2 regions of the Clostridium sp. CTA-7 genome follow, and region 2 is predicted to be linked to the other one. Evidence: predicted binding sites of a transcription regulator. Region 2 holds the regulator's gene; the other holds the start of a gene.
The links. Region 2 encodes HrcA, which represses chaperone genes, less so after heat shock. Its sites were predicted from a motif close to TGTTAGCACTCNNNNNNNNNGAGTGCTAACA; they were not measured.

Region 1: groES (co-chaperone GroES) is a predicted target of HrcA. The motif match lies at 2,604-2,634, and genes of this name have one in related genera.

The regions. Positions count from the first base shown of each region.
Region 1 is NZ_BAAAAV010000001.1:1,193-18,115, forward strand. Features, by position in the region: gene ACYUEX_RS00010 (class II D-tagatose-bisphosphate aldolase non-catalytic subunit) at 1-445, shown strand, start outside; gene ACYUEX_RS00015 (4Fe-4S dicluster domain-containing protein) at 623-2,113, shown strand; gene groES (co-chaperone GroES) at 2,677-2,961, shown strand; gene groL (chaperonin GroEL) at 2,976-4,601, shown strand; gene ACYUEX_RS00030 (type IV pilin protein) at 4,915-5,331, shown strand; gene ACYUEX_RS00035 (prepilin peptidase) at 5,456-6,205, shown strand; gene ACYUEX_RS00040 (GspE/PulE family protein) at 6,334-8,025, shown strand; gene ACYUEX_RS00045 (type II secretion system F family protein) at 8,042-9,244, shown strand; gene ACYUEX_RS00050 (prepilin-type N-terminal cleavage/methylation domain-containing protein) at 9,540-9,977, shown strand; gene pilM (type IV pilus assembly protein PilM) at 10,082-11,284, shown strand; gene ACYUEX_RS00060 (PilN domain-containing protein) at 11,298-11,846, shown strand; gene ACYUEX_RS00065 (hypothetical protein) at 11,848-13,110, shown strand; gene ACYUEX_RS00070 (type IV pilus modification PilV family protein) at 13,120-14,034, shown strand; gene ACYUEX_RS00075 (hypothetical protein) at 14,057-16,120, shown strand; gene ACYUEX_RS00080 (PilW family protein) at 16,135-16,740, shown strand; gene ACYUEX_RS00085 (VWA domain-containing protein) at 16,755-16,923, shown strand, end outside.
Region 2 is NZ_BAAAAV010000002.1:417,532-434,454, reverse strand. Features, by position in the region: gene era (GTPase Era) at 1-171, opposite strand, end outside; gene ACYUEX_RS05075 (cytidine deaminase) at 180-581, opposite strand; gene ACYUEX_RS05070 (diacylglycerol kinase) at 686-1,387, opposite strand; gene ybeY (rRNA maturation RNase YbeY) at 1,410-1,910, opposite strand; gene ACYUEX_RS05060 (HD family phosphohydrolase) at 2,000-4,096, opposite strand; gene yqfD (sporulation protein YqfD) at 4,129-5,268, opposite strand; gene yqfC (sporulation protein YqfC) at 5,270-5,548, opposite strand; gene rpsU (30S ribosomal protein S21) at 6,071-6,247, opposite strand; gene ACYUEX_RS05040 (histidine triad nucleotide-binding protein) at 6,366-6,707, opposite strand; gene mtaB (tRNA (N(6)-L-threonylcarbamoyladenosine(37)-C(2))-methylthiotransferase MtaB) at 6,802-8,106, opposite strand; gene ACYUEX_RS05030 (RsmE family RNA methyltransferase) at 8,109-8,861, opposite strand; gene prmA (50S ribosomal protein L11 methyltransferase) at 8,880-9,821, opposite strand; gene tpx (thiol peroxidase) at 9,991-10,488, opposite strand; gene dnaJ (molecular chaperone DnaJ) at 10,701-11,825, opposite strand; gene dnaK (molecular chaperone DnaK) at 11,922-13,778, opposite strand; gene grpE (nucleotide exchange factor GrpE) at 13,837-14,454, opposite strand; gene hrcA (heat-inducible transcriptional repressor HrcA) at 14,473-15,504, opposite strand; gene hemW (radical SAM family heme chaperone HemW) at 15,694-16,827, opposite strand.

The DNA.
Region 1 (16,923 bases), on a different contig from region 2:
AATATTAAAAGTTGGACCAGCATTAACTTTTGGTTTTAGAGAAGGTATATTTGCATTAAATCTTATAGAAAATGAATTATTAAGATATAATCCAGATGTAGAGTTGTCTAATTTTATTGAAATATTAGACTTTAGTATGCTTAAAGAAACTAAAGACTGGATAAATCACTATTCAGGAACAGGAGATAAAATTAAGCTAGAAAGAAAATATAGTTTATCTGATAGAGCTAGATACTATATGCCAAAGGATGAGGTAAACTTTGCTTTAGAAAAATTAATGAGCAATTTAGAAGGTATAGAAATACCTATGACTATTATAAGTCAATTTATGCATGAACAATATAAAAAGGTTAGGGATGGAATATTAAATCCAACAGCAGAGGATTTATTAAAAGATAGAATAGGTGAATATATAGACGACTATTTATATGCTGTTGAAGAATAAGAAAAAGACTTTCTAATATAAATTATTTTTAATAAAGGACATGCACTTAGACATGTCCTTTATAATTACCAAGACAGTTTTCTGAATATTTAGAATAAAGCTAATTGGAATTAATTAACTGTTATAATAGTATTGGGGAATATTGGTTTAAATTTATTTATATAGGAGGATTTTGGTATGTTTCAATTTGAAACTCAGTTAAAAAAGCTTAAGCATGAGGTTTTGACAGAAGTAGCTAAGTTGGCTAAGGAAGGTAATCTAACAACAGAATCAATAGAAAAAATTCCTTATGAGATTATAAAAGGGGAAACAGCTATGTATAGATGCTGTGTATATAAGGAAAGAGCTATTGTTTTAGAGAGAGCAAAATTAGCAGCAGGGTATTTAGCTAATGGAGATAATATAGATGATGAATTTGTTGATATTAAAGAGGACGATCAAATAATATATGTTATTGAAGCTGCCTGTGATAGATGTCCTATAAATAAATATAGTGTTACAGATTCTTGTAGAAACTGTTTAGCTCACAAATGTAATGAAGCTTGTAATTTTAATGCGATAACTTACGTAGCTGGAAGAGCATATATAAATCAAGAAATTTGCAAGGAATGTGGAATGTGTAAAAAAGCATGCCCTTATAATGCTATTGCAGAAGTTATGAGACCATGTAAAAGAGTATGTCCTACGGGTGCTTTAGATATAGATCCAGATGATAGAAGAGCTATGATAAAAGAAGAAACATGTGTTAATTGTGGAAGCTGCATGAGTGCATGCCCCTTTGGTGCTATTTCAGATAAGAGCTTGATAGTTCCAATATCAAAGAGACTAGCAAGAGGTAGAAAGATGTATGCAGTAGTTGCTCCAGCTATAACAGGACAATTTGGGGCGAAAATATCATATGGACAAATTAAAAATGCAATTAAAAAGCTAGGATTTGTAGATATGATAGAAGCAGCTTGTGGAGCAGATGCAGTAACTGTACATGAAAGTAGTGAATTTATAGAAAGATTAGAAGAAGGTCAAAATTACATGACAAATTCCTGCTGTCCTGGTTTTCTAAGTTATGTGGAAAAAATGTTTCCTACAGAAGTTGAAAAGATATCAGGAACTGTGTCACCAATGATTGCAACAGCAAGATTTATAAAGCATAATGATCCAGATGCAAAGGTTGTATTTATAGGGCCATGTACTGCTAAAAAAAGCGAAGCAGTTAGAGAGTCAGTAAAGGATGCTGTTGACTATGTTATAACTTTTGAAGAGCTTTTAGCTTTATTTAGTGCTTTTGATATAGAAGTTGAAAAGTGTGAAGATACTATAGTTGATGATGCATCAATATATGGAAGAGGATTTGGAGCTCATGGTGGGTTAACAGCTGCTATAGAAAATTATATAAGAAGTCAAGGATTAGAAGTTAACTTTAATCCTGTTAAAGTATCTGGCGGAATAGAAATAAAGAAAACTATGACTATGGCTAAAATAGGAAAACTGCAAGGAAACTTTATTGAAGGTATGATGTGCGAAGGAGGATGTATAAATGGTGCAGGAGCACTAGTTACTCCTTTTAAATCTAAAGGTATTTTTAATAAAATAAATGCACAAGCAACTAAAAAGTCAGTTATAGATAATGATAATCTTGATGAGTATAAGAATATAGACTTAGAAAGATAAATTAAATATAAAAATATAAATTAGTTAATATATACGAGGTTTTTATATGATAATAACATTTTACGTTATATGATATAAACCTCGTTATATTATATTTTAAAATATTATGTACTTATAAGATATATTACGAGAGTGGTAGCCATATTCTAACTAGTAAAGCTAAAATTCACAGATTTTGATATTGAGCATAAGATAGCATTAGTGTTTTTATTATCCATTTTTTAATATATTTTCTTATATATTTTTTAATATAAGTGTAACAATGATAGATACAATTTATTGGATGTTTTTGAAGTATTATGTAAAAGAAACAAATTCAAATATAATCATTATTAAATAATATATGGACATATATGAAATTAAAAGAAAATAAGTAAAAGAGTGAGGAAATATAAAATAATTAATGAAAAGTGGTAATATTTATTATATACAGGGTAATAATATATGAAGTAGCGTTTGAAAAAATCAAAGCAAAACATTATTATAAAGTTATTAGCACTTGAATATGATGAGTGCTAATAAAGAGAATTATTATTAGAGGTATAAATAGGAGGGATTTTTTTATGAACATTAAACCACTAGCAGATAGAGTAGTAATAAAGAAGTTAGAAGCAGAAGAAACAACTAAGAGTGGAATAGTTTTAACAGGAACTGCAAAAGAAAGACCACAAGAAGCAGAAGTTGTAGCAGTCGGACCAGGAGCTATAGTAGATGGAAATAGAATAGCTATGGAAGTAAGAGTCGGAGATAAAGTACTTTATTCAAAATATGCAGGTACAGAAGTTAAAGTTGATGGAGAAGAATATACTATTTTAAAACAAGATGATATCTTGGCAATAGTTGAATAAGGGAGGAATTAATTATGGCAAAAATGATTAAGTTTAGTGAAGATGCAAGAAGATCAATGCAAATTGGTGTTGATACACTAGCAGATACAGTTAAGGTAACTTTAGGACCAAAGGGAAGAAACGTAGTTTTAGATAAAAAATTTGGATCACCACTTATTACTAACGATGGAGTTTCTATAGCAAGAGAAATAGAACTTGAAGATCCATATGAAAACATGGGAGCTCAATTAGTTAAGGAAGTAGCAACTAAAACTAATGATGTTGCAGGGGATGGTACTACAACAGCAACTCTTTTAGCACAAGCTATAATAAGAGAAGGTTTAAAAAATGTAACAGCAGGAGCAAATCCAATACTAATTAGAAATGGTATAAGAATGGCAGTAGATAAAGCTGTTGAAGAAATAAAAAACATTTCAAAGCCAGTTAATGGAAAAGAAGATATAGCTAGAGTCGCAGCAATATCAGCAGATGATGAAGAAGTAGGTAAATTAATTTCTGATGCTATGGAAAAAGTAGGAAATGAAGGCGTTATAACTGTTGAAGAATCAAAGTCAATGGGAACAGAATTAGATGTAGTTGAAGGTATGCAATTTGATAGAGGATATGTATCAGCATACATGGTAACAGATACTGAAAAAATGGAAGCTGTTTTAGATAACCCATTAATTCTTATAGCGGATAAAAAGATTTCAAACATTCAAGAGTTACTTCCAATCTTAGAACAAATAGTTCAATCAGGAAGAAAACTACTTATTATAGCTGAAGATGTTGAAGGCGATGCAATGACTACATTAGTAGTTAATAGATTAAGAGGAACCTTCACATGTGTAGCTGTAAAAGCACCAGGTTTTGGAGATAGAAGAAAAGAAATGCTTCAAGATATAGCTATATTAACAGGTGGAACAGTTATATCAGAAGAACTTGGTATAGACATAAAAGAAGTAAATGTTGATATGCTTGGACAATGCGAAAGTATTAAGGTTACAAAGGAAAATACTACAATAGTTAATGGAAAAGGAAGTAGCGAAGCTATTAAAGAAAGAGTAGCGCAAATAAAAGCTCAAGTTGAAGAAACAACTTCAGAATTTGATAAAGAAAAATTAACTGAAAGATTAGCAAAGCTTGCAGGTGGAGTTGCAGTAATTAAGGTTGGAGCAGCAACAGAAACAGAGTTAAAAGAAAAGAAATTAAGAATTGAAGATGCTTTAGCAGCAACAAAGGCAGCTGTTGAAGAAGGTATAGTACCAGGTGGTGGAGCTGCTTATGTAAATATAATAAATAAAGTGGCAGAGATAACTTCAGATGTATCAGATACACAAGTTGGTATAAATATAATAGTAAGATCTTTAGAAGAACCAATGAGACAAATAGCAACTAATGCAGGAGTTGAAGGTTCAGTTATTATAGAAAATGTTAAAAATAAAGAAGTTGGAATGGGCTATGATGCATTACAAGGAAATTACACTAATATGATTAAAGCTGGTATAGTAGATCCAACTAAGGTTACAAGATCAGCTCTTCAAAATGCAGCATCAGTAGCATCAACATTCTTAACTACAGAAGCTGCAGTAGTTGACATTCCTCAAAAAGAAACTCCAATGCCAGGAGCACCAGGAATGGGAATGGACGGAATGTATTAAAATTCTAATCTATAGAGAACTTAGATTTCTAAGTTCTCTATTTTTTTATTCTTTAGGGAATTATAAAAATTTTATTCTGTAGATAAATTTTTATAATTTCCTTCCTTCAGTTTTCAAGTGGACATATGTAAGTTTGCCTTGAATTGGAGAGAAGTGACGGAATAAGTAAACTTATATATATCCACTTTTTTATTGATTTTAAGTGTATTATAATATTATAATCTATACAGTAGGAATTAATTATATGAATTAAAAAAATCTTAAAGTAAATAATATTATAATAGTTTTTAAAATCATACTTGGAGGTACTGATATGAATAATAATTATAATACGAGGAAAAAGAAGAAAAAATATGGTTTTACTATAATTGAAATAATAACAGTACTAGTTGTAATAGGAATATTAGCGGGTATATTAGTACCTAATTTTAATAAATATATAGTTGACTCTAAAAAGGTGGAAGTAAAATCAATTATAAGAGAGTTTGTCATGGCAGTAGAAACAGCTGAAATAAGTGATAAAATTAAGTTTTCAAATAGTGATTCTGTAGCAAGTATACTAAGTGAAAGTGGAGAAAAGGCAAAATCTATAAATAAGTACATAAGCAATTCAGATGACTTAAATAGAATAAATAACTTAAATATAGAGGATGCAAAAAAGATAGCTAATTATGAAAAGGATTTTGAGATAGATAAAAAAGGGAATTTTTTAAGAATAATAGAAAAATGATTAAAGCCGAGATTAAAATATCTTGGCTTAATTTATTTTTTATAAATTTATATATCTAAAGGAATATATTAACATTATGTAGAATTAAAACTAGGTCAACTTCACAAATTTAAGGAGGATAATTATGGAATTATTTGTATTTATAATAGGGTTATGTATAGGGAGCTTTTTAAATGTATGTATATATAGAATTCAAAGAGAGGAGTCTATAGCTTTTCCAGCTTCTCATTGTACCAATTGTGGATATGAACTAAAATGGATTGATTTAATCCCTATAGTTAGTTATTTATTTTTAAAGGGAAAATGTAGAAAGTGTAGTGAAAAAATATCATTAAAATATCCTTTAGTAGAATTATTAAATGGTTTTTTATATATTTTATTATTTATTAAATATGGATTAGGATTAAATTTTATATTTTTTAGTTTGTTAGTTTCTCTGCTAATTGTTATTTCATTTATAGATTTAGAAAGTAAATATGTATATTCATCTACAACAATATTTGGTGTAGTCTTAGGAGCTATTTATATATTAATAGCATGGTATATTGGCCATATAAATATTTTAAATAATTTATTTGGAGGTATTTTAGGTTTTGGAATTATATATCTAATAGTTATAATTACGAAGGGGATGGGAGAAGGAGATGCTGAAATAGCAGGAGTTTGTGGCTTATTTCTAGGAGTAAAAGGTGTTTTAACAACATTGTTTATAGCTATACTATTAGGAGGAATAGTGGCTTCACTAATACTTTTATTTAAGTTGAAAGATAAGAAAGCAGAAATTGCCTTTGGACCATATATAGCTATTGCTACTATTATATATATGTTTTTAGGGAATGAGTTATTGTCATTATATTTAAAATTTTTTTGGTGAAAAGTAAGTTAAATTAAAATTAATATTCTGATTGCAAAAGGAAGAAAGCTATATTAATATTAAAATATGAGGTAAATGGACAAAAAAGGAAATTTTTTTTAGAAGGAAATTAAATTTAGGGGGAGCTTATGGCTATAGTTCAAAAGAAAAGATTAGGGGATATTTTAGTAGCAGCAGATAAGATAACTCCTTTTCAGCTTCAAAGTGCGCTAAAATCTCAAAAAATTTTAGGTAAAAAATTAGGAGAAGTTTTAATTGAAGGCGGAATTGTTTCCGAAGAAGACATTATAGATGCCATAGAAACACAAACTGGAATAAAAAAAGTAGATTTAAACGATATAAATTTCGACAAAAAAGCTATTAAGATAGTACCTCAAAATTTATGTGATAAGTATAATTTAATAGCATTTGGCTTTGAAGAAGATAAAATAATGGTAGCACTTTCTGATCCATTAAATATTTTTGCTATAGATGATATTTCTATATCTACAGGCTTAGATGTAAAGGTGTTTATTGCACCCAAAAATGATATAAAAAAATTCGTTCAAATAAACTATAGTAGCGAAGAAGTAAGTAAAGCAGCAGAAGAACTTCTAAAAGAAGCATTAGAGTCAAAAAGTATAGCTTTAGATATAGAAGAACTTGATGATGTAAAAAATGCTCCAGTTGTAAAAATGATAGAGCAATTATTTAGAAACTCAGTTGAAATGAGAGCATCAGATATACATATAGAACCATATGAAAAGGAAATAAGAATAAGATATAGAATAGATGGAGAACTTACTACAATAAATACTTTAGGGATAGAAAGCTTAGCACCATTAGTGACTAGAATAAAAATTCTTGCAGGACTAAATATAGCTGAGAAAAGACTTCCACAAGATGGAAGAATAATAACTAAAGTTGGAAATGCGGAAGTAGATCTTAGAGTATCTATCCTTCCAATTGTAAGTGGTGAAAAAATAGTTATAAGAATTTTAAATAGAGATAATTATAAGGTTAGCAAAGAAAAGCTTGGTTTAAGTAAAGAAAATCTTAAAAAGCTAGAAAATATAATAGCTAGCCCTAATGGAATAGTCCTAGTAACTGGTCCTACAGGAAGTGGAAAATCAACAACACTTTATACAATTTTAAGTGAACTTAATTCAAACAATGTAAACATAGTTACAATAGAAGATCCAGTTGAATATACATTAAGTGGTGTAAATCAAGTTAATGTGAATACCAAAGCTGGATTAACCTTTGCAAATGGTCTTAGAAGTATATTAAGACAAGACCCAGATATAGTGATGATAGGGGAAGTTAGAGATGAAGAAACTGCACAAATAGCAATTAAAGCAGCTATAACTGGTCACTTAGTTTTAAGTACTCTTCATACTAATGACTCACCATCTTCAATAACTAGATTAGTTGATATGGGAGTTGAACCTTACTTAGTGGCAACATCTATATCAGGGATAATAGCTCAAAGGCTAGTAAAGAAAATATGTCCTAATTGTAAAGAAGAATACATAGCTTCTGATTATGAAAAGATGATATTTAATGGAAAAGATAATGAGCATTTAAAACTATATAGGGGTAAAGGTTGTGGACATTGCAATAATACTGGATACATTGGAAGAATCGGTATATATGAAATAATGGAAATAACAAGAGAGCATAGAGACATAATAAATAAAACTAGAGATTCTAATATTCTTAAAGATATATCGATTAAGCATGGAATGACAACTCTTGCACAAGAGTGTAAAAGGCTAGTTTTAGAAGGAGTAACAACTATAGAGGAACTTGCCACTATAACACTACTAAAGGATATATAAGGGGTGATAAGAAGTTATGAAAATTTTTAAATATAGAGCTATGAAGGCAGATGGAACTAAGATAGAGGGGAAGTTTGAAGGTAGTTCGAAAGAAGAAGTAATAAATATGATAGCTTCAAGTGGATATTATCCTTTAAAGATTGAAGAGGTAGTTGAAAGTAAGTCTATAGAGTTTAAATTTTTAGATAGAATAACAACAAAAGATTTGGCCATTTTATGTAGGCAATTTTATACTATGCTAGATGCAGGAGTTCCTATAACTAATTGTTTAAATATTTTATCTAATGAAATTCCAAATAAAAAATTAAGAGATATACTATCAAAAATTGAGGATGATGTTAAAAAGGGAGAGCTTTTATCAGAATCAATGGCAAAGCATAATAAGGTTTTTCCACAGCTTTTAATAAGTATGGTAGAGTCAGGAGAAGTTAGTGGTAATATAGATGAAATGATGCTTAGAATGTCGGTGCATTTTGAAAAAGAAAATAAAATTAATAATAAGATAAAATCAGCAATGACATATCCAGCTATATTAAGTGTAATTGCTATAGCAGCTGTTGTTTTTATAATGACATTTGTAATGCCAACCTTTATAGAGATGTTTGAAGGAGAAGGAATAACACTTCCTTTAATAACTAGAATCATGCTTGGGACAAGCAGGTTTTTAAGTAATAATTTATTTCTAATATTGATATCGATAATCATTATAGTGTTAATATTTAATATTTACAAAAAAAGTTCAAGTGGGATTTTAAGAATTAGCTATTTAAAGTTAAAGCTTCCTATAATAGGGACATTAAATAAAAAAATAATAGTTTCAAGATTTACAAGAACTTTATCTACTTTAATAGCATCTGGAGTTTCTTTAGTGCACGCTCTTCCAATAGTTGCAGGAGTGCTAGCAAATAAAGTGGCAGAAGATGCCATTTTGAAGGTTAGAGAAAGAGTTGTAAGAGGAGATGGATTAAGTTCACCAATAAGAGAAAATGATATTTTTCCTAAAATGCTATCTTCAATGATAAAAATAGGGGAAGAGTCAGGTTCCTTAGATGACATATTAAACAAAACAGCAGATTTTTATGATGATGAAGTTGAACAATCTATTCAAACAACAACAGCGCTTATAGAACCACTATTAATAGTAGTTATGGGGATAGTTATTGGAGGTATAGTAATTTCAATAATGCTTCCAATGTTTGATATGTACACACAAATGTAGGATTTTGATCTTTTTTCAGCAAGTACTTCTAGCTGCTCGCTATATGTTTACTACACATATTCTATTTATCAGCGACAGTATATTTATAACCATAGTTGGTAAAAATAGGGATATGTAGAATTGAAAAGATGATGTTTTGCTATGTAAAATTTAGGGTTATATAATCGCAAAGCGATTCTAGTTTAAAATTTTTTTAAGGATTTTTCCTTAATTGTATATTATTTTGCTTCGCAAAATATAAATAGGTTTATATTTAAAAATTAATATAAAGCAAAAATAAAAGGAGGATTTTATTATGATTAAAAATGCTAACAACAAAAAGAAAAAGAGAGGGTTTACCTTAATTGAACTTATTATAGTTATAGCTATTATAGCTATATTAGCAGCGCTAGCAATTCCTAAGTTTGGTGAAGTAAGAAAGAATGCAAATGAAAAATCAGATTTAGCAAATGCTAAGACAATAGCAAATGCAGTAAGTTCATTGATTGCAGAAGATAAATTAACATTACCTTCAGCTGCAGATGGAATTACACTTAATAATGAGAGAGAGAATACTACAACTCCAACAGATGCAGATAAGATTGAAGAATATCTTCAAAATGTACCAACACCAAAAAGTGTTTCAGCAGCAGCTAATTTCGTAGTTCAAGTTAAGGCTGACGGTGGAGTAACTGTAAAAGCAGGAACTAAGGAGTTCTTCCCAGAATTAAAAGATGCTACAGCAAAACAATAACAAGAATGTAATATTAATTAAAGAGTAAAATGTAGATGACCTCTGCATTTTACTTCTATTAATTTTTAATTATCAACTATCAACTAAACTCCGGAGGTGAGAAAATGTCACAGGAAAAAAGTAAATTCAATTTATCAAAGCTAAAAGATATAGGAAGTATGGATGTAAAAGATATTGGTAAGCTTTTTAAAAAGGAAAAATCTAATGATGTAAATTCTTCTTATGAAGTAAATAAAGTTGAAAAGAAAATAAGAATTAAGGAAAGAGAAAAATTAGTTTTGTCTATAGATTTAGGAACTAATTATATAAAGCTAGTAGAAGGAAAGTATCAAAAAGGTAAGGTTATTTTAAATAAGGCTATTGAAATTACAACTCCAGAAGGATGTATAGCTGATGGTAAGATAATAAATTCTCAAGGTGTTATAGATGTATTAGATTTTCTAATAAAGGAAAATAACATAAAGGCTAAGGATGTTATATTTACAACTAACTCTTCTTCAATAATAAACAGAGATATTTTAATACCTGTAGTTCAAGAAGAAGAAATGGAGACTGTAATTAGATATGAAATACAACAATATTTACCTATAAACTTAGATGATTATATAATTCAATTTATAGTTTTAGACAAAATTGTTGAGGATTCAGGAGCAAAGCTAAAGGTTAATGTAACTTCTTTTCCAGAAAGAATGGCTATTGCTTATTATAATATAATAAATTCTTTAGATTTAAATCCATATGCATTAGATGTTACTTATAATTCAATAAATAAATTAGCTAATTATTCAGAGTACACATCAAATGATGGACAAGTTATAGGAGGTACTGTTGCTTTTATTGATATGGGAGCAACCTCTATTAGTGTGGCAATATTTAAAAATGGCAAATTAGATTTTACAAGAATGATAAAATCTGGTGGAGATAATATAGATTATGCCCTAAGCCAAAGCTTAAATATGTCAATAAAATCAACAGAATCTATAAAGATAAAGGATGGAAATTTATTAAACATTAAAGAAGATGATATCTCCAATTTAACTATAAAAAAAGCTGTTGATGATATATTAGAAGAGCTAGAAAGAATACTTCAGTTCTATAGCAACAAATCTGGTAATGTAATAAATAAAATATATTTATATGGTGGGACTTCTAATTTAACTAATATAAGTACATATATTCAAAATAGGTTAAATACTAATGTTCATAAAATTGAAGAAATTAGAAATATAGAATTTACATCCAAGGAATTAACTAATGAAAATCTTGGAGAATACTTAAATGCCATAGGCGCAATTATAAGGTTATAAGGAGGAACATTATATGGTAAAAGATATGAATTTTTTTACCCCTTACCAAGGGCAAAAAAAGGAACAAAAAAATAAAAATATTTATGTTTACTCCCTAACAGGCTTTCTAGCAGTTGTTATATTAGGAACCTTAGCTTGGAACAGTACAAGCTTATTTTTACTTAATAGAAAAATTAAGAGCTATAATGAAAAATTAGAGCAAGAAGATATAAAAGAGAAAATTACTAAATGGGATGATATAAGTAGAAAAAGTGATATCTTAAAAAGATATGATATAGAGTTAAATAAAATAGTTGGTGCTTTGAAAACTAGAGAAGTAGTAACTACTAATTTATTAGATAAACTAAGCTCCAGCTTACCAACAGAAGTAACTTTTAATAGCATAAACATAACTAATACAGAAATTTCTATTCAGGCTATTTCAACAAGTAGAGTTGCAATAGGGGAAATAGAGCATAATTTAAAGAAGCTAAATAATATACAAGATGTATATATTGGTGGAATATCAGGGGATGGACAGTATACCTTTGATATAAAATGCGTATTAAAGGATGTTGAGTAGTATGAATATAAGTAAAAGAGAAAAATATTTATTAGGTATTTTAATAACTGTATTAGTGTGCTTTGTTTACTATCAATTTATTTATAAAAATCAAGTTGAAAAGCTAAATGTAAAAAGAAATGAAAAAAATCAAGTTGAGCAAAGATATAATGAAGTAATGGCGGCAATAGCAAAGTTAGACTCAAAAGAAGAGGAACTAAAAATATTAAAATCAACTGTTTTAGATAAATCACAAAAGTTATATCCAACTATTTTACAAGAGAAGATAATAATTGAGATAGACAAGCTTTTAAGTGATAGTGGACTTAAAGGAAATATAGCTTTTAGTCCAATAGAAGTATCACCAGTAGAAAAGATGATATCTAAAGAAGTAAAAAAGCCAGAAAGCTCGTTAAAGCCAATAGCTGATGAATATGATGGAAAAGAAGTTAAAAACATTGAAAATAGTAATTCTAATAACAATACAAGCAATACAACAGAAAATTCTGGACAAGATCAGCAAGAGGTTAAAAATCAAGAAGGTGGAGCAACATCAGAACAACTTAAGGTTGCAATAAACTTCTCAGGAAGCTATGGAAATTTAAAAAAATTCATTGAGTTAGTACAAAACTATGAAAGAAAAGTTGTAATTACAAATATATCAATATCATCAAAATCTCAAGAAGAGTTAACTGGAGTTATGAATTTAGAATTCCATGCAGTTCCTAAGCTCTCAGATACAGATATGGAATATCTAATATGGACATTAAACAATGTATATGGAAAAGAAATTTTATTTAGTAATGGAGCAGCAAGTGGAGCATACTCTTCAACTATAGAAGAGCAAAAAGATAAAAAAGATATTAATGATTTTGCTATGATGCTTAGATCATCATCTTCAGAATTACCTACAGTAACAATAGGAAAGTCTAAAGATGATTCAAGGGAAAGTTATATATACTCAGATAATGATAAAACTGAAGAAGTAGAAATAGTCTTTAATGAAGAAGGAGGAAAAACTTATTATAAATATAAAACTTCATCTTCATATTATCCTAAAGAAAATTCAGAAACAGGTAAAGAGTTTAAGTTAAAATCAGAAAATATAGTTCTTGAAATATTAAGTGAAAAAAGAGTAGGAAGTTCAGATAATTCAGGAATAAAATTAAAAGTTATAAATAATACATCTAAAAAGGTTGAAATAATAGTTAAAGATGACGATTCTTCAAATCCTAGAGTTGCAGTAACAAGTGAAGGTAACACTGTGAATGTTACTAAAAAGTAGGTGTTTAATATGAAAAAAGAAAAACTAAAAGCAAAAAAAGGGATGACATTAATTGAGGTAATCATTAGTGTTACCCTTTTATCAATATTAGTAGTACCTTTATCAGGTTTGGTAATTTCAAGCTTAAAAACTAATAAAGATGCGGAACATAAACAAAAGGCAAGTTACATAGGGCAAAAGGTTTTAGAAGAACTAAAAGCTTATGATGAAATAACATTAAAAGATGATACTGGAGTAAAGTATTTTCAGCTTTTGGATGGAGATAAAATAGAAAAAAAGAGCTTATCAGAGAATAAGTTTATAGGAAGCTTTAAAAGAACTATATATGGAGCTACTTCAGAAGACTCAAGTAAAAATGAAGAATTTTATAAGGTTGATGTTGAGATAACTCAAGATTCTAATTTTAAATATAGCGATACAGATAATTTAGATAAAAATAATGATGCAGACTTTAAGCTTAATTTTTTAAAAAAAGATAATATAAATAAAATAGAATTAGATTCAGATAAAAATAACGTTTCATCAGTTAATGGAGATTTAATAGTTGAGTTAAATAAAGGTTCGAACAACCTAAACTTAAGGGTTTATAGTAAAAATAATAAGAGTCCAATAATAGATACTACAATGAAAGAAGCGATTAATAATAAGGTTCTTTTATATATTAGAAATAGTTTTAGTGAAAATATCAATGTTGATATAAAAAATAATACAGAAGAGTTTATAGAAATACATGTAGTTAAGGAAAATAATTCTTTTGATAAGTTAAATGTAACATCAAGTAAGGGCAATGTGATGCTATATGAAGAAAATGAAATAGAAGAAAGCTTAATTGCAGATATGTATAAGTACAAGGTAACAGTTAAAGACAAAAGTAATAAAGTCTTATTTGAAGGTAACTCAAGCAAAAACATAAATATAAAATAAATTTATTGGTGGTGAATAAGAGGTGAAAAAAAGAAAAAAGAAAAAAGGTTCAACCTTTATGATAGTAGTTATAGTTATGGCAATTATTTTTACAACAGGAACAACAATATTAGCTGTTACAGCCAATGACTATAAAATGAGAATAAATGAAAGTAAGAAGCTTCAAAATCTTTATGAAGCAGATTCAGGTCTGGATATAGTAGAAAACATAATAATAAAAACCTCACAAGAAGCCATAAAATATGCAGATAATGAAGTTAAAAAAGAATTCACTAATACAAAGGAAGAAGATAGACGAAAGGAAAATTTAAATAAATTATTTAAAGAAAAATTCTATGAATTTCTATCTAAAAAAGAGACTTTAAATTTAAAAGGTAACTCAAAGGAAGTGTATATTTTAGAATATTTAATAACAAGTAAGAAATATATAAAATCTATATCTAATGATGCTATGGAGTACACTTCAAGTGGAATAGATCCTAATATAATAATAGAAATACCTGAAGGCGGGTATGTTGTAAATAAGAGTGGAAATATTATAGATAATATTAAAGTAAAAGTTAATTCTACTTTTGAAACAAAAGAAGGAACACTTAGAAATAAAAAAACAGTTTCTACAGAATTTACAGTAAAGGCACCAGATTATAATTCGGAAATAACTAGTATAAATATATACCCTGTATTTGATGGTAAAGCGATAACAGCAGATGGAAATATGACTGTTTCAGAAGGTAACCTTGATATAAAAGGGGATATATGGATAAAAGGTAATCCTAGCAATTTAGATAATCCAGCATTTACTTTTGATAAATATAATGGTGGAATAAGCTTAGAAAATACAAAGTTTAATATTGATGGAAATATATACACGGCTAATACTTTTCATTTGAAAAATAAAGTAGAAAAAGAATCATCTGTAAATGAAAATATATATGCAAGAAATATTTATGTAGGAAAATCTATAAATTCAACCATTTCAGAGAGTAATAATATTTCTTTTGAAAAAGACGTAGTTGTAAATAATGACTTAGCATTAAATGCTATAAAAAGTAGTATATTGATTAAAAATAATTTTTATGGAATTAATGATAAGACAACAGAAGTGGATACAGCTGAAAAAGCATTAAATTCAAGTAGTATTATCGTAAATGATCTAAGTAATACATCTAAAATAACAGTAGATAAGGATTCTTATATTATGGGAGTTGCATATCTAAATGCAACTGATGATAAAGGTAATAAATATCAAACTGGTGAATCTATAGCAGTAAAAGGGAACTATTTAGCTTATACAGATGTAAATAATTTAGGTAGTAATGTTACTTTAAAATATTATAACCCACTTCATTTATTAGAAAGTATCAATGGAGATAAGTCAGCAAATATGAAGGCTAAATATTTTGAAGACTATTATTCTAAGTCTAATGATTATTCTTTAAAACAAGGGGGAGTAAATCTTAATGGGAATATACATTCAGTAGGGGCAAGCATTAAGATGGATGGTACTATTCAAAAAGCAAATATAAGTAAAGAAGATTTAGACGTAATAAATAATCAAAAAAGTGAATTTGCAAGAAATGTATTTGCTATGGGGGATTCTACAGGTTTTAAGGATTTATATGACGGGAAAACCGTTGTTAGAACTGTTAATAATCAAATAGATTTTAATAAAGTAAGAGATATTCAAAATAATGCATTTGATGAAAAGGAAGGATCAGTTATTTTAATAGGAGATAAACAAAATCTCGTAATAGAAAATAATAAAATAAATGGACAAGCATCACAAAAAATAAACAAAGGTTTAATAGTAACAAATGGAGATATAACCATAGAAGGTGAATTTGATTTCACTGGAAACATAATAACTACAGGAAATATTAATTTTAAAGACAATGGAACTAAGAAAATTACTTATAGTCCTCAAGTTGTAAGAAATGTACTATCTAGTAATTATGATGTTTTAAAGGATATATTTAAAACTAAAGAAAGTATAAGTAAGGGTGAGGAGATAAAAGTTAATGCATCTTCAGAATTATATAATACAGATAGTTTTCTAAAAAAATCTTTATGGAGAATTGTTAAATAAAAGAGGTGGAATTATTGAAAACAAAAGCAAAAGGATTTACTTTACTAGAACTTACAATAACCTTAAGCTTAACAGTTTTAGTTTTAGGAGTAGTTTATACATTTTTCTTTAGTAATAGCAAAACCTTAACTACTACAGAAATTAATTCTGACCTGCAATTAGAGGCTGAAGCAATTCAAAAGGAGTTGTTAATGTATGGAACACAAGCTGAGGGAATAAGTAAAATTAATGGAGTGGAGTTAATAATCCCTAAGGACATGGAGTATAGTTCTATATCAGCTAGCGATGGAAAACTTGATGTTACAGAAATAAAGCTAAAAGTTGGAGCAGATTATTTTACTTTTTTATACAACGAAATTAATAATACGTTAACTATAAGAAAAACAAATGAAGAAGATAGAGAAGTTATAGACTCAAAGTTAAATTTACCAAAAGAGTTGTCAAATAATGTTTCTGAATTTAAAGTTAGACCTTTAGATTATAGGATGAACCCAACAGGAAATTTTAAAGATGCTCCAGGATTAGAAATTTCATTAGTTCTAAATAAGAAAAAGGGTTATTCAGATGTAACTATTCCTGTAAGTGTAATAGTTAAATTTAGAAATAAAAATAATATTTAAAAAAGGGGGATAAAATGATTAAGAAAAATAAATTTAAAATAATAAGTTTAATAACAATATTTTTTGTTATAGGAACCTTAATATCCCTTAAAAGTTTAGATGTAAAGGCAAAAGTTCCAGATAGACCAGATTTTGATATGGAAATTTCAGCTTCTCCAAACCCAGCTATGGTAGGCGAGGATA
Region 2 (16,923 bases):
TACGAACACCAGTTGATGATTTTCACCAGTTAATATTGTTTGTATATTATTTCTAGTAGTTTGTGGTTTATTTGATACTATAGACAGTTTTTCTCCCATTATTTGATTTAATAAAGTTGACTTTCCTACATTTGGTCTTCCAACTATTGTTACGAATCCTGATTTAAACATCTTTCCTCCTAATTTTCTAAATCCTTTTTTGTAAATGCTCCTGGCATAATTTCTTCAAAGGTTTTAACTTTATAATCATCTTTATTCTTTATTAATATTATTGGAGTTTTTTCATTTTCTATAAATTCACTTAAAACTTGCCTGCATATTCCACAAGGAGTTGTATAAGTTTTTATATCTCCAACTAATGCAATTGCTCTTATAACTTTATTTCCTTCTGATACTCCTTTAAATATTGCAGTTCTTTCTGCACAATTTGTTGCACCGAATGATGCATTTTCTATATTACATCCTGTATATATCTTATCATCTTCAAATAATACTGCAGCTCCTACTTTAAATTTGGAATATGGAACATATGCTAGTTCTCTAGCCTCTAAAGCTTTTTCCACAAGAATTTGATAATCCATTTTAATTCCTCCATTTCAAAATTATTGTATCTTTTATTATATCATTACTTTCCTAAAATTAAAGCATTGTTGTTAAGTTTTTAATATATAAAAGTATTTGTAAATTAAATTTTGAATATAACAAATATTAATAAAGTAAGTAATGTCCCGAACAATGCTCCTACAATAACTTCCCATATTGAATGAACATTAGAATCTACTCTGCTTTGTGCTGTTATTAATGCCATTACATAACTTAAGACTATACATATAGGTTCTTCTGTTATTAAAGAAATTGCTGTGGCTATAGAAAAAGAAAGAGCACTATGTCCACTTGGCATTCCACCTCTTAATGGTGTTCCTTCTCCAAAAATAGATTTTACTATTAATGTTGCAATAATTACAAAAACTAATGCTATAAATATCATATATGGCTCTGATTCTTTCATCTTATGTATTACATCATAAGATATATATGAAATTTTATCCCAAAATATTATATAACCCACAAGTAATGCATTTATTGCTGTAACTAAAACTGCTCCTGCAGCTGCATTTTTTGCTATTTTAGCTAAAGGATGGTAATGATTAGTTGACATATCTATAGTTGCTTCTATTGCAGTGTTTATTATTTCAGCTACAAGCACTAATGTAATTGTAATTGCTAAAATAAGAAATTCCATTTTAGATATATCGATTACGAAGCATGCTAAAAGTACAGATAACGCAGCAAACAGGTGAATTTTCATATTTCTTTGAGTTCTTACAGTCTCTATTATTCCTGTTATTGCATAATTAAAGCTCTCTACCAGCTTTTTTATCTTCATATATTCCCCTCACTATATATTATTATCTTCTAATTTCTAATTTATTTAATATTTCTTCTTCTCTTTCCCTCATTTTTTTCTTATCATCTTCATCCATATGATCATACCCCAATAGATGTAATATTGAGTGAACTACTAAGTAACTAACTTCTCTCTCATATGAATGTCTATACTCCTTAGATTGTTCTAAGGCTTTTTCTAGTGATAAAACCATATCCCCTAATACTAATTCATCACCATCTTTATATGTTTCATCAAAATCATAATTTATATACATGTCACTAAATACTTTCCCCTCATTAAAATCTAACATCGGAAATGATAGTACATCAGTTTCTCTATTAATATTTCTAGTTTCATTATTTATTTCTTTTATTTCTTCATTGTCAACAAATAATAAAGAAATTTGATACTGACAATTTACCCCTTCTTCCTTTAATGCAAAATCACATACACTTGTTATTTTTTCTATAAAATCCTCTGTAACTTCTAATTTGTCCTGTCTATTTTCTGTATATAACATCACTTATCTCCTTTTAAATTAGTTTAAATTTAAAGGGAAAGGCACTATAACCCCTCCCTCTCGAATCCTTTATAAAATTACATTAATAATTATTTAACTTTCTTTTCTGTTGGATATTCAATTCTATGATGATATATCCCATCTAAAGTTTTCAAGAAATTTTTTCTTATAGTCTCTATATCTTTTAAGGTTAAATCGCAATTTATAAGTTGTCTTGAATTTAGTTTGTCATTTATTATGTTATTTACCATCTCTTCTATTTTGCCTTTTGTTGGTTCACTGATAGATCTTACAGCTGCTTCTACACTATCTGCAAGCATTATAATTCCTGACTCTTTTGTAGATGGTATTGGTCCAGGATATCTAAAATCCTCTTCTTTTATTTCCTCAGGCTTATCAGAAGAATTTTTAAGTTTATAATAAAAATATTTAACTAATGTAGTTCCATGATGCTGTTCCATTATATCCTGAATAGCCTTAGGAATGTTATGCTCCCTAGCCATCTCTAGTCCATCTTTTGGATGAGATAGTATTATTAATGTGCTTAAATTAGGAGTTATCTTATCATGAGGGTTTTCTTTCCCCATTTGATTTTCTCCAAAGAAATACGGTCTCTTTGTTTTTCCAATATCATGATAATATGCTCCAACTCTAGCCATTACTGGATTTCCTCCTACTGCTTCTGTAGCGGCTTCTGCTAGATTTGCAACCATCATGCTGTGATGGTATGTTCCTGGTGCTTCCATTAATAATTTCTTCATTAATGGCTGATTAGGATTTGATAGTTCCAATAACTTTATATTAGTAACTACATCAAATATTGATTCAAAAAATGGTAATAATCCAACTGCTAATATTCCAGAAATTAAAACACCTATAGCTGTATATCCTGTTTGTATAAATATTTCTTTTAAATCATTTGAGGCTAACATTCCTGAAGTTAATGTAACTACAGAAGATATAATAGTTATATACAGAGTTGAATATATTATATCATTTCTTTGTTGAACCTTCTTTAGTGCAGTTGAGCCAAGCACAACATTTACTATAGATAAAACTATAACTCCGGGGCTAAAGCCAACTATTATAGATATAAAAATTATATTAAGTAAGTTAATTATTAAGGATATTCTATAATCTATTAATATAGTCATTAACATCGCACTACATACCAAAGGTATTAAATATGGTGAAATTATATTAAGTCCCATAGAAATTATAAGTATTATAAGGTTAATACTGCTTATAAGTATTATCATCCTATTATTTTTAAATATATCTGGTCTTTCTCTAGATATGTAGCCATACTGAATGAATAATACTAATGATACTAATATTCCTAATGAAATAAATGATGAAAAGTAATTCTTTGTTGTACCACTATTTAAAAGACCTAATTCTTTTAATATTTCTATTTGCCTTTGAGTTACAGGTTCTCCTTCTTTTACTATAATTTGATTTTTCTTTATTATTTCTTTTTGAACACTTTTTTGAGCTTCTTTTATTGACTGTTCTATTTTATCATTATCAATAAATTTATTAGGCTTAATTTGTGTATAGCATATATTTTTTAAAACCTCTTCTAAGCCTCTATCTATATTGCTATTAGATAATTGGGCATCTGCTATTCCCTTTGCCTCTAATAAATCTTCATACTTATTTTCTTCTATCTCTTCTTTATAGACTCTTTCTAATACATTTACTACTAATTCTTGCACCTCAGAAACTTTTGCTGAATTTAATTCAACTAATGTCTTATATTCAGCATCAGTTAAGCTAAACTCTTCTATCTTTTTTACTTCAGCTATTTTATCCTTTTCTTCTTTAGTAGACGAATTTTCAGTTGCAAGCTTATTAAATAATTTCTTAACATTTTCAATTGCTTGTGTTTTAACTTCGCTTTTAACAATATATTGCTTATCTTCTCTTGCCTTAGCCATAGCTTCTTCTTCTTTTTGCTTAGTCGCAATTTCATCTATTGTATCAATAGGTGCTTTTATATCTACTGGTGCTATATCTCCAACAGATAAATTATGCTTTTTAGGTGCAATTACAGTTAATAGAAGTAAGTATATAGCTAAAAATACAGATAAATAAATAAAGATTCTTTTGTATTTTTTATCTTCTTTTTTAGTTTCATTTTTGTTTTCATTTTTGCTTTCTTTATCTAAAACCACGTCTATCACCCTCTAATCTCTATAGTTAATATTAATCCATACTAATAATCTACAGGATCATTATTAACTATATTTTGTTCTACTACAAAAACTACATTAACTATTATATTTCCATCTGAATCTTCTTTTGAATTTACTATCCTATCAACTATTTTAGCCTCTCTAGTTAAATTGTTGTAAAGAGATTCTTCAAGATTATTTAATGCTTTATTAACAGCTTCTTCTTCAGTTAATTGAACTGCAACTTCTTCTTTTTGAAAATATTTAACTTTATTTAGTATTTTCCCACTCTCTTCTATTCTATCATATTCTTTAAATTCTTTTGTAGCCTTTTTAAGATAAATTTTTTTTCCGAATATTTTTAGATATATATCACTATCTTTATTTCCATTTCTCTTTAATTCTGTACCTTCTATTTTAATTCTCATACTTTTTTCATAAAAAGTATTTGCCATAACAACACCTTCTGGTATAACTTCATAAGGTTCTTCTTCTTTTCCGTTAATACCTTCTATAACTATATCTCCTGGTTTAACTAAATCACCTATATGAACTGCAGATCTTCCTGAAAATGCATAAACCCTCCTTACTTCCCCCTCCATTTTCGCAACTAAGTTCCCATGCTTTCTTTCCTTTTCTTCTGGAGGATTAACCTTTTCTTCTATAAATATTTTTAATGTAGAACCTTCTATCCTCGCTCTTAACCACAGTATATCTGAATTCATATTCTCTAATTGTTTTTCTAATTCCTTAACCTTTATTTTCTTTTTGCTTATTCCTGGCTTTATTCCTATGTCATATAATTGTTGTCTTAATTCATAAGGAGCAACATTCTTTTTAGTATTTATCTCTATACTCCATATATAAGTGGAGAAATATAGTAGTAATATTATAAACATTCCACCACCCAAAGCTAAAAACATCTTACTCTTTAACCTACCTATAAAAAATAAAATCCCTGAACTTCCTATAATTTTACTTTTTCCATTAAGCCTTTTAACAGCTTCTACCAGAGTATTATAGTCATTATAGTTTATTGTTACTCTAATAGTTGCTATATCTATTCGCTTAACATTTATAACATTTACATTCTCACTCCATAATATGTTTAAAAGTCTTTCTGGTCTTAATATGTTAATTTCAACTACTACCTTTCCACTATCAAAAACTCCCCCCGCCATATTACACCTCGTATGATATAGATTTGAATTTGCCACTAATAGTAATTGTAGAATCTCCAATATATAATATTTCGAAGTTTTCTCCCTCAATATTAATTACTTTGACCTTGGTGTTTACTCTTATGATGTTTCTTTCAAACAATATTATTCCTTTATGATTTTCTATTGTTATTTCATCATTTCCTATAATTGTTATCTTAGGAACATTTAAAACTATATCTTTAGGTAAATCAAATTTTTCAGCTATAACTTCTCTACTTTTTTCCATTTTTCCTTGCATAATTTTCTCTCCTTATATTTTTCCTAATAGTACTTTATGATAAGAATATATAGAAAATTACACATAATTTGTTTATAAATTTTAAAAATAAAAAAGCAAAAGGAACTGCAATTATAGTTCCTTTTGCTTTTATTTATTAGTTAATATTTTTCTTATCAATTGACTTTAAAATGTCATTACTAAGTTCATTAAAACTTAGCTATATCTTCAATGTTATTAACACCTATGGTGTAGCCGTTTCTTTAATAATTTTATTTTTTCTTTTATTTAACTGCTGAGGAAGGTAATTTAACAAGATCTACATTCTCAAATAATATGATTAATTAAATCCTGTCTATTTCCCTTTAAAATTCAAGTATAATAATTTCTCACACTTATTTTTGCTAAAATATATAACCTTATGGTCCTCAACCTTAATATATTGATTCGAAATCAATACCTTCACACTTATTGGATTAAAGTGAGCCTCCAATAATAGCTTATTAAATTAAGTTTTAGTGAAATTTTAAACCAAAATAGTTCTTACTTGAACTTTCTCTTTCTAGCAGCTTCTGATTTTTTCTTTTTCTTCACGCTTGGCTTTTCATAGTGTTCTCTCTTTCTAACTTCTGAAAGAACTCCAGCTCTTGCGCATTTTCTTTTGAATCTTCTTAATGCACTTTCAAGTGTTTCATTTTCTCCAACTTTTATTTCTGACATCTATTATCCCTCCCTCCGCTAGCTCAAATTAATTAATTTAACTCAGCTACGGGCTTAATAACACACGCTATATTATACAATAGACACATATTAAAGTCAATATCTAGATTGAAACTATTTAGCCTGGTGGCCACTTTAATTCTCTTTGTCCTAAGACATGAAAATGCAAGTGGCTTACCGTTTGCCCCCCATTTTTCCCACAGTTATTTATAATTCTATAGCCTGTTTCGTCTATTTTTAGTTCTCTTACTAACTTATTAATAACAATGAAAATATGTGAAATAATATTTGAGTTTTGCTCATTTAATTCATTTGCACTTTTAATATGCTCTTTAGGTATAACTAAAAAATGAATAGGAGCTTCTGGGCTAATATCATGAAAAGCTATAACTTTATCATCTTCATATAGCTTCTTACTCGGAATTTCACCATTTGCAATTTTACAAAAAATACAATCCATAAATTCACCACCCTTCTCTTAATTATTAAGAAAATTATTTATAATTAATTTGTATAGATATAGCTAAATTAAAATTACTATACTATTTTATAAATTATAAAAGCTTTGCTATCCCTACTTCATCTTTTGACTCTGTTATTTCTATATCTACTATTTTTCCAGTAACATCTGTACATGAACACGGCACTTGAACCTTTATATAGTTTCTTGTATACCCTTCATACACACCCTCTTGCCCTTTAACCTCTGTTTCTATAAGTACATTCATTTCTTTTCCTATAAACTTTTCTATAAATTCTTTTTCATTTTTATTACTTAATTCTATTAATAGCTTACTTCTTTTTTCTTTTATGCTACCATCTATTTGATCTTGCATATCTGCTGCTTTAGTTCCTTTTCTTGGACTATATTTAAATACATGAGTCTTAGTAAGCTTAATGTTTTTTAAGAATTCATATGTTTCATTAAACTCTCCTTCTGTTTCTCCTGGGAACCCAACAATAACATCTGTTGTTATAGATACATCAGGCATAGTTTCTCTTAAAAGATTTACTGAATCAGCATATTCTTGTGCCGTATATCTTCTATTCATTCTTTTAAGTGTTGCATCACACCCGCTTTGCAATGATAAATGGAAATGTGGACATAGCTTCTTAAACTTCTTAATCTTTTCTATAACTTCAGGAGTAAAGAATGCTGGTTCAATTGATCCTATTCTTATTCTTTCTATTCCATCTACCTTTTCAATTTCTTCTATTATATCTATCAAGTTAACTTTACCTTCTAAGTCTAATCCATATGAAGCTGTATGTATCCCTGATAAAATTATTTCTTTAAAGCCATGTTCAGCAAGTTTATTAACTTCTTCTAATACTTTCTTAGGATCCTTTGAGCAAACTGATCCTCTTGAATAAGGAATTATACAATATGTACAAAATCTATTGCATCCATCTTGTATCTTTAAAAAAGCTCTAGTTTTATCTTGATATTCTTCTATATTAAGCTCTTCAAACTTTTTATTTTTAAGTACGCCTTCAACATGAACTTGTGATTTACCTTCATCTTTAGCTTTATTAACATAGTAAACTACATCACCTTTGTTCCTAGTTCCAAGAACAACATCTACACCTGGTATCTCTGAAACTTCTTTAGGCGCTATTTGTGAATAGCACCCAACAACTGCAATTATAGCGCCTTCATTTAATCTTCTTGCTCTACTTATAATTTGTCTTGATTTTTTGTCACCCATATTAGTGACAGTACAAGTGTTTATTACATATACATCAGCTGCTTCACTAGCATCTACAACTTCATAGCCTTCTCTTATAAACTTCTCAGCCATTGCTTCTGATTCATATACGTTAACTCTACAGCCTAATGTAGAAAATGCAACTTTCATTATTAATTTCCTCCTAAATCTCCTAGCTCATACTGAACTAAAGAAGTAGCTACAAAACCTGCTGTTTCAGTTCTAAGAATTCTACTTCCTAAAGTTACTATATAAGCACCATTTTCTTTTAGTTTATTTATTTCATCTAATTCAAATCCACCTTCTGGACCAACTAATATTCCAACAGTATTAATTTTAGATATATCAATATTAGTCTTATTAAATAAAGTTTTTATTCCAAAGTTTTCAGCATTTTCATATGGAACTATAACTATATCTAAATTCTTCATTTTATCTAATGCTTCTTCAAAACTTATTGGATCTACTACTTTAGGAACTAAGCTTCTTTTACTTTGCTTTGCAGCTTCTAAGGCAATTCTATTTAGTCTATCTAGCTTTTTAAAATCTCCTTTTAGCTTTATATCAACTCTTTCTGTTAAGGTTGGTATAAACTCAGTAATTCCAAGCTCTGTACCTTTTTGAACTATCAAATCCATCTTTTGAGCCTTAGGTAATCCTTGAAATAAATATATTTTTACATTGCTTTCATTGTTTACTTGAAGTTTTTCTTCTATATCAACTATTACTTCTTGCTTAGTTATTAATGATATAGTAGCTAGAAATTCTTCACCAGTACAATTGTTTAAAACTATTTTATCCCCTTCATTTAGCCTTAGTACTTTATATAAATGTTTTACATCATCACCTAAAATTTTTGCTTGCTTATCTATAAAATTTTCTTTAGGAGTAAAAAATTTATGCATTGTTCATTCTCCTTAAAACTACTTTACTTTGGCAACTATACAGTTCCATTCCCCATCTTTATTTATTTCTACCACTTCAAAGCCAGTTTCTTCAAGCTTCTTAGTAACCATATCTACCCTGTCATGTATTATTCCTGAAGTAATAAAGTATCCATTATTACTTAGAACCCTTTTAACATCTTCTGTTAAAATACATATAACTTCTGCTATTATGTTAGCGACAACTATGTCAGCTTTTCCATCAATTACTTCTACTAAATTACCATATAGTATTTGTATATTTTCTAAATTATTGTATCCAACATTTTCTTTAGCAGATTCAACAGCTACAGGATCTAAGTCAACGCCAACAGCCATTTTAGAACCAAGTTTTGCTGCAGCTATAGCAAGTATTCCTGATCCACATCCAACATCAAAAACGGTACTATCTTCTTTTACATACTTTTCTAAAGATTGAATACACATTCTTGTTGTTTCATGGGTACCTGTTCCAAAAGCCATGCCAGGATCAAGTTCTATTACTAGTTCTTCTCCCTGTGGATTATATTCTTCCCATATAGGTTTTACAACTATTTTTTCTCCAATCTTAGTTGGCTTATAATACTTTTTCCAGTTATTAGCCCAATCTTCTTCGAACATTTTTTCACTTTCTACTTTAGCTACTCCTGTATCAATTCCAAGTTCTTTAAGTTCATCCATTTTTTCATTTATATACTTTAATATTTCATCTATATTATCTTCTTCTGAAAAATAAGCTTTAACAACAGCAACCTCGCCCTTATGTTCTAATACATTTATATCTGCAAAATCCCAAGTTAATGGCCCTTGCTCTCTTTCTAATATGTCATTTGGATCTTCAATCGCAACCCCTTTACAATCTAATCCATAAAATATTCCTGAAACAGGTTCTAGTGCCTCACTTTTAGTTATAACTCTAACCTCTATCCAAGTTCCTTGCATTTAAATCAGTCCTTTCAAACATACTTTGACTAATTTATTATTTTACACTTATGTTAACTTTCTGTCTATATATTAAGCTAAAGTAATTAAGTCCTTTTAAATAAAATTATAAAAATTAAAAGTATCCGGATTAACCAAATACTTTTAATTTGCATTTTATATTATTTTGCTATTTTACTGCTTTAGCTGCTTCTAAAATTTTATCATAACTTGGTTCACTTGTAATCTCATCTAAGTATTCTACAAATGTTACATTATCATTTGAATCTACAACAAATGATGCTCTTGTTAATAAACCTAATTCTTTAATATATGTTCCTGTAGCTTCTCCAAAACTTCTGCTTTTATAATCAGATAAAGTTTTTACTTTTTCTACATCTTCTAAGCCACACCATCTTGCTTGAGCAAATGGTAAATCCATTGATACTGTATAACAAGTTACTCCATTTAAATTATCTACTTCTTTATTAAATCTTTTTACTTCCATATCACAAACTGGAGTATCAATTGATGGTACTGTTAAAAACACTCTTGCTCCCTTTGTATCTTTTAAAGTAAATTCTCCTAAATCATTTGTTGCCACTGAAAAATCTTTAAATTTATCTCCAACTGATAATATATTTCCTTCTAATGTTATAGGTGATCCTTGAAATTTAACTGTTTTCATTTTATCATTCTCCTCGCTTTAAGATTTCTATTTTATCTTTTACAAAATCTCATAAAATTATATATCTCTATTATATACGATAATAATTATTTGTAAATATTAATTATCTATAATGTAAAAATTTTTATAAAAATATTTAATATAAATTCAAATTTTTAAACTCTTTATTTTATATCCATTAAAGAAAAAAGGATTAGCAAATGCTAATCCTTTTATTTAAATAAATCTTTAAATCCTTTTTTATGGGTAGTTCCTTCCCCCATATTTTCTCCACAAGATTCCATGAATACCTTTAAAGCCTCTTTTTGCTTTTCATTTAAATTCTTAGGAATATCAACTATAACCTTAACATATTGGTCTCCTCTTCCTGATGAATTTACTCTTGGAACGCCCTTTCCTTTTAATCTAAATAAGGTTCCTGATTGTGTTCCTGCTGGAATTATATATTTTACATCTCCATCTACAGTTGCAACAGTTATTTCAGTACCTAATGCTGCTTTTCCCATAGAAATATGAGCATCTATATATATATCATTTCCTTTTCTTGTGAACTTTTTAGAAGAAGTAACATTAATTCTAACATATAAATCTCCTGCTGGGCCATCATTAGTTCCATGATCTCCTTGGCCTCTAAGTGGCATTACATTTCCTGTATCAACTCCAGCTGGAATATTCACAGTTATTTTTCTATTTTTTCTAACATTTCCCTTTCCATGACATGTTGTACATGGCTCATCTATAACTTTACCACTTCCACCACATGTACTACAAGTTGATGTGCTAACAAAGCTTCCTAATGGAGTTTGCCTTTGTACTCTAACTTGCCCTTGACCATGACATGTTGGACATGTCTTTGCAGAAGTACCTGTTTTTGCTCCACTTCCTTTACATGACTCACATTTTTCGCTTCTATTTATAGAAATTTCTTTTTCTACACCAAATATAGCTTCTTCAAATGTTAAATTAACTGTGTATTCTAAATCAGCACCTCTTTGTGGTCCATTTCTTTTTCTTCCACCACCGCCACCAAAGAAGCTATCAAATATATCTCCAAAGCCTCCCATTTCTGAGAAGTCAAAGCCACCAAATCCACCTGAACCAAATCCACTTCCATCAAAATCTACACTTCCGAATTGATCATATCTAGCTTTTTTTTCTGGATCTGAAAGCACTTGATAAGCTTCATTTATTTCTTTAAACTTATCCTCTGCTTCTGTATCACCTTGGTTTTTGTCAGGATGATATTTTATAGCTAGCTTTCTAAAGGCTCTTTTTATTTCTTCATCTGAAGCTCCCTTTTCAATTCCAAGGGATGCATAATAGTCTTTATTTGCCATCTACTTCACCACCATTTTTAATTTTAAACTTTATAAAAGGGAAGACGACTCAAGCCTTCCCTCATATATTATATATATTAGAATAATAAGTTACAACTATTTATCGTCTTTAACTTCAAAGTCTGCATCAACTACATTATCATCATGTGGAGTTTGACTTGCACCTGCTCCGCCCATATTATTTGGATCAAATCCTTCTCCTGCTGCTCCATTAGCATTTGCATCTGCATATATCTTTGATGATATAGCATAGAATTCTTGATTTAATTCATCCATAGCTTTCTTTATAGCTTCTAAATCTTCTCCATCTTTAACCTTGTTTAATTCATCAAGCTTAGCTTGTATCTTAGCCTTGTCTTCTGCTGATACCTTATCTCCAAGCTCTTCTAAAGTCTTAGCTGTTTGATAAGCTACTTGGTCAGCATTATTTTTAACTTCTATTTTTTCTTTTCTCTTCTTATCTTCTTCAGCAAATTTTTCTGCTTCCTTAACTGCTGCATCTACTTCAGAATCACTTAAGTTTGTTGAAGCTGTAATAGTTATATTTGCTTCTTTATTAGTTGCCTTATCAAGAGCTGATACTTTAACTAATCCATTTGCATCTATATCAAATGTAACTTCAATTTGAGGAATTCCTCTTGGAGCTGGAGCAATACCTGATAGAGTAAATCTACCTAATGTCTTATTGTCAGCTGCCATTTGTCTTTCACCTTGAACTACGTGAATTTCAACTGATGTTTGGCCATCTGCTGCAGTTGAGAATGTTTGGCTCTTTTTAGCTGGAATTGTAGTATTTCTTTCAATAAGTGGTGTAGCAACTCCACCTAAAGTTTCAATTCCTAATGTTAATGGAGTAACATCTAATAATAATACATCCTTAACTTCTCCTGTTAATACACCTGCTTGAATAGCTGCACCAACAGCAACACATTCATCTGGATTTACTCCCTTTGATGGTTCTTTTCCAGTAAAGTTCTTAACTGCTTCTACAACAGCTGGAATTCTTGTAGATCCACCAACTAATATTATTTTATTTATATCGCTTAATGAAAGATTTGCATCTGATAATGCTTTCTTCATTGGCTCTATTGATCTTTGAACTAAGTCATGAGTTAACTCATTAAATTTAGCTCTAGTTAAATTCATATCAATATGCTTTGGACCTGTTGCATCAGCTGTTATAAATGGTAAGTTAATGTTAGTTTGCATTGATGATGATAATTCAATCTTAGCCTTTTCAGCAGCTTCTTTTAATCTTTGAAGTGCCATCTTATCACTTCTTAAATCTATTCCATTTTCAGCCTTAAATGTATCTGCTATGTGATCCATAATTCTTTGGTCGAAGTCATCTCCACCTAGCTTGGTATCTCCGTTTGTTGATAAAACCTCAAATACTCCATCTCCTAATTCTAGGATAGATACGTCAAATGTACCACCACCTAAATCATAAACAAATATCTTTTGGTTAGTATCCATTTTATCTAAACCATATGCTAAAGCTGCAGCTGTAGGTTCATTTATTATTCTTAAAACTTCTAAACCTGCTATTTTACCAGCATCTTTAGTTGCTTGTCTTTCAGAATCATTAAAGTACGCAGGAACTGTTATAACAGCTTGAGTTACTGACTCTCCTAAATAAGCTTCTGCATCAGCTTTAATTTTTTGAAGTACCATTGCTGATATTTCTTGTGGTGAGTGATCTTTTCCATCTATATCAACTTTATAGTTTGTTCCCATATGTCTTTTAATTGATATTATTGTCTTATCAGGATTTGTAATTGCCTGTCTTTTAGCTACTTGACCTACTAATCTTTCTCCATTTGCTTGGAATGAAACTACTGAAGGTGTAGTTCTTGCTCCTTCTGAGTTGCTTATTACTACTGGTTCTCCACCTTCCATAACAGCTACACATGAGTTTGTTGTTCCTAAATCAATTCCTATTATTTTTCCCATAATTTATTTCCTCCTAAAAACTATATCTTTTCAATTTATAGACTTGTTTATATCAATATTAATTAGCTACTTTTACTACTGTATATCTAATTACTTTATCTCCTCTTTTATATCCCTTTTGGAATACTTCAGCTATAGAATTCTTTTCAAAATTTTCATCTTCTATATGCATAACCGCTTGATGAAGATTTGGATCAAACTCTCCAGTTGAATCTATTTCTTCAACACCTAATTTTTCAAAAGAGTTCTTAAATCCTTTTATAGTCATTTCAATACCCTTTTTTAAATCATCTACGTTTCCATCTACTGCTATAGCTCTCTCTAAATTATCTAATACTGGTATCATTTCTTTTAATACATCTGTACAAGCATCTGTATAAATACCTTCTTTTTCTTTAGTTGTTCTTTTTCTATAGTTTTCATATTCGGCTGATATTCTAAGCAATCTTTCTTTTAAAGAATCTAGCTCGTTACTTAGTTTTTTATTTTCGTCTTTTAATTTTCTCATAATATCTAGCTCATTTTCCTTATCATTTTTTTCTTCTAAGATTTCTTCAACTATATCATCTGAAGATTCATCTGCCTCTGCTTCAACAGTAGAATTTATATCTTCATTTTTTTCTGTTTCAATTGCTTCATCTTTTAAATCTTCTCTCACTTCTCTGTTATCTTCCACAACAACACCTCATCTCTTTTATTCTATAATTTGATTTCTTAGGCTTTTATTTAACTCTTTCATAACTTGCCCCATAATGGCAATAACCTTTGAATAATTTATTCTTTTTGGTCCAATTAGTCCTATTTTTCCTATTGGTCTACCATCTAAAGAGTATTCAGCAGATATTATAGAGCAATCTTTAGCTTCAGGAAAATAATTTTCCTCGCCTATTCTAATGGTAATATCATTACCCGGCTCTATCAAATCTATTAAACTATCCTTATCATTTATAAGAGAAAGGATTTCTTTTGCTTTCTCAATATTGTTGTATTCTGGATAGTTAAATATATTTGTTGTACCTTCAACAAATACTTCTGTATTATTTGCTTCTTTCAAGGTTTCATATAAAGCTGGCAGTATTCCATTAAAAACTTCATCAAAACCCTTCAATTCCATTCTAAGATTGTTTATTACTTCTAAGTTAATTTCTTCAATTGTTAAATTTTTTAGCCTTAAATTTAAGACTTCATTTATCATTTGAATAGTTTCAGGCCTTGGCATATTATTTACCCTTATTCTGTGATTCTTAATAACTCCACTGTCTGCTACTATAACTGAAACCAAATTATGACTGTCAATAGTAAGTAATTGAATAGATTTTATATAACTACTTCTTACAGATGGAGTTTGCACTACTGTAGTTAAATTAGTAAGCTCTGATAACAATGAGCAAGCTTTCTTAACTATCTTATCAACCTCATACATTGCTGAATTTATAATGTACTCCTTAATTTTTAGTTCCTCTTCGCGAGTTAACCTTCCAGTTTCCATTAGCTTATCTACATATAGTCTATACCCCTTATTTGAAGGTATTCTACCTGCAGATGTATGTGGTTGTTCTAGATACCCCATATCTTCTAGATCAGCCATTTCATTTCTTATTGTAGCTGACCCAACTCCTAAATCATATTTCTTAGCTATTGTTCTTGAACCAACAGGTTCACCTGTCATGATATAGTCATTAATGATAGCCTGAAGTATTTTTATTTTTCTTTCATCAATAGCCATAACATCACCTCTATCTGTTAGCACTCATTATTACTGAGTGCTAATGACTACAATATCAATATATTCCTTATTAGCTTTTTTGTCAATTTCATAAAAGTATAAATTAAATAATATAATTTCAATATATTAAATTATTATTATTTTTCTTAATTTTTCTATTACATTCTTAATTTTTCTATATAAACCATTTTATAATATAAAATCACTCATAACACCATTTGATAACTCCACTCCCTTTTCAGTGAGCCTTAATTTATTATTCTCTAATGTAAGCAGTCCTTTATTTATATTTTTATCTATAACATCTTTATATATACTGTTAATATCTATTTCAAATTCTTCTTTGAATTTAATTATATTTATTCCCTCCATCATTCTTAGTCCCATAAACATATATTCTTCCATATCATCCTTTTGTGAGTTTTGAAACTCTTCCTCAACAATAGATTCTCCTTTATTAATCTTTTCTATATAAGATTTTACATCTTCTATATTCTTTATCCTTTTTCCATTTATAAACGAACTTGAGGCTGAACCAACTCCTAAATACTCTTCACATTTCCAATAAACCTTGTTATGAATACATTCATATCTCCTTCTAGAGTAATTTGATATTTCATATTGATTATATTCATACTCTTTTAATATTTCCTTAGTAATTGAATACATACTTCTTTCTTCTTCTTCTGATGGAAGTATTAATTTATTCCTTTCCCAAAGTTTATAAAACGGTGTACCTTCTTCTACAATTAGGCTATATGACGATATATGCTCTGGTTGTAATTTTGCTATAGTTTCTAATGATTCTATCCATTCATCTACACTTTGGTTTGGTAATCCAAACATCAAGTCTACATTTATATTCTTAAATCCAACCTTTCTAACTAATTTGAAATTTTCTTCAAACTGCTTAAAATTATGTATCCTTCCTATATCTTTTAATAAAGAATTTTGAACAGCTTGTAACCCCATACTTATTCTATTTACTCCGCCATTTATCATAGTTTTTAATTTCTCTTCATCTAAGGTACCTGGATTACACTCCATTGTAAACTCTATATCTTTATTTAAGTTAAGGTTACTTATTGTTTTTAGTAAATTATATATTTGATGCGTTTCTAAATATGATGGAGTTCCTCCACCTATAAATATACTTTTTATTTTATAATCCTTTACTTTTTCATTTATTTCTTTGCACAATGCTTCTACATAATCATCCTTAAGATAATCTATTGAAGCATATGATGGAAAATCACAGTAAAAACATTTTTGTTTGCAAAAAGGTATATGTATATAAAGGGATATTTCCTTTAAATTTTTCATTTTATTATCACTCTTTCTATAACTAAATTTCTCTTTATTGCTATTATACATAACTAAACAAAAATTTAAAGCTAAAAATAGGAGAATAGATTAAAC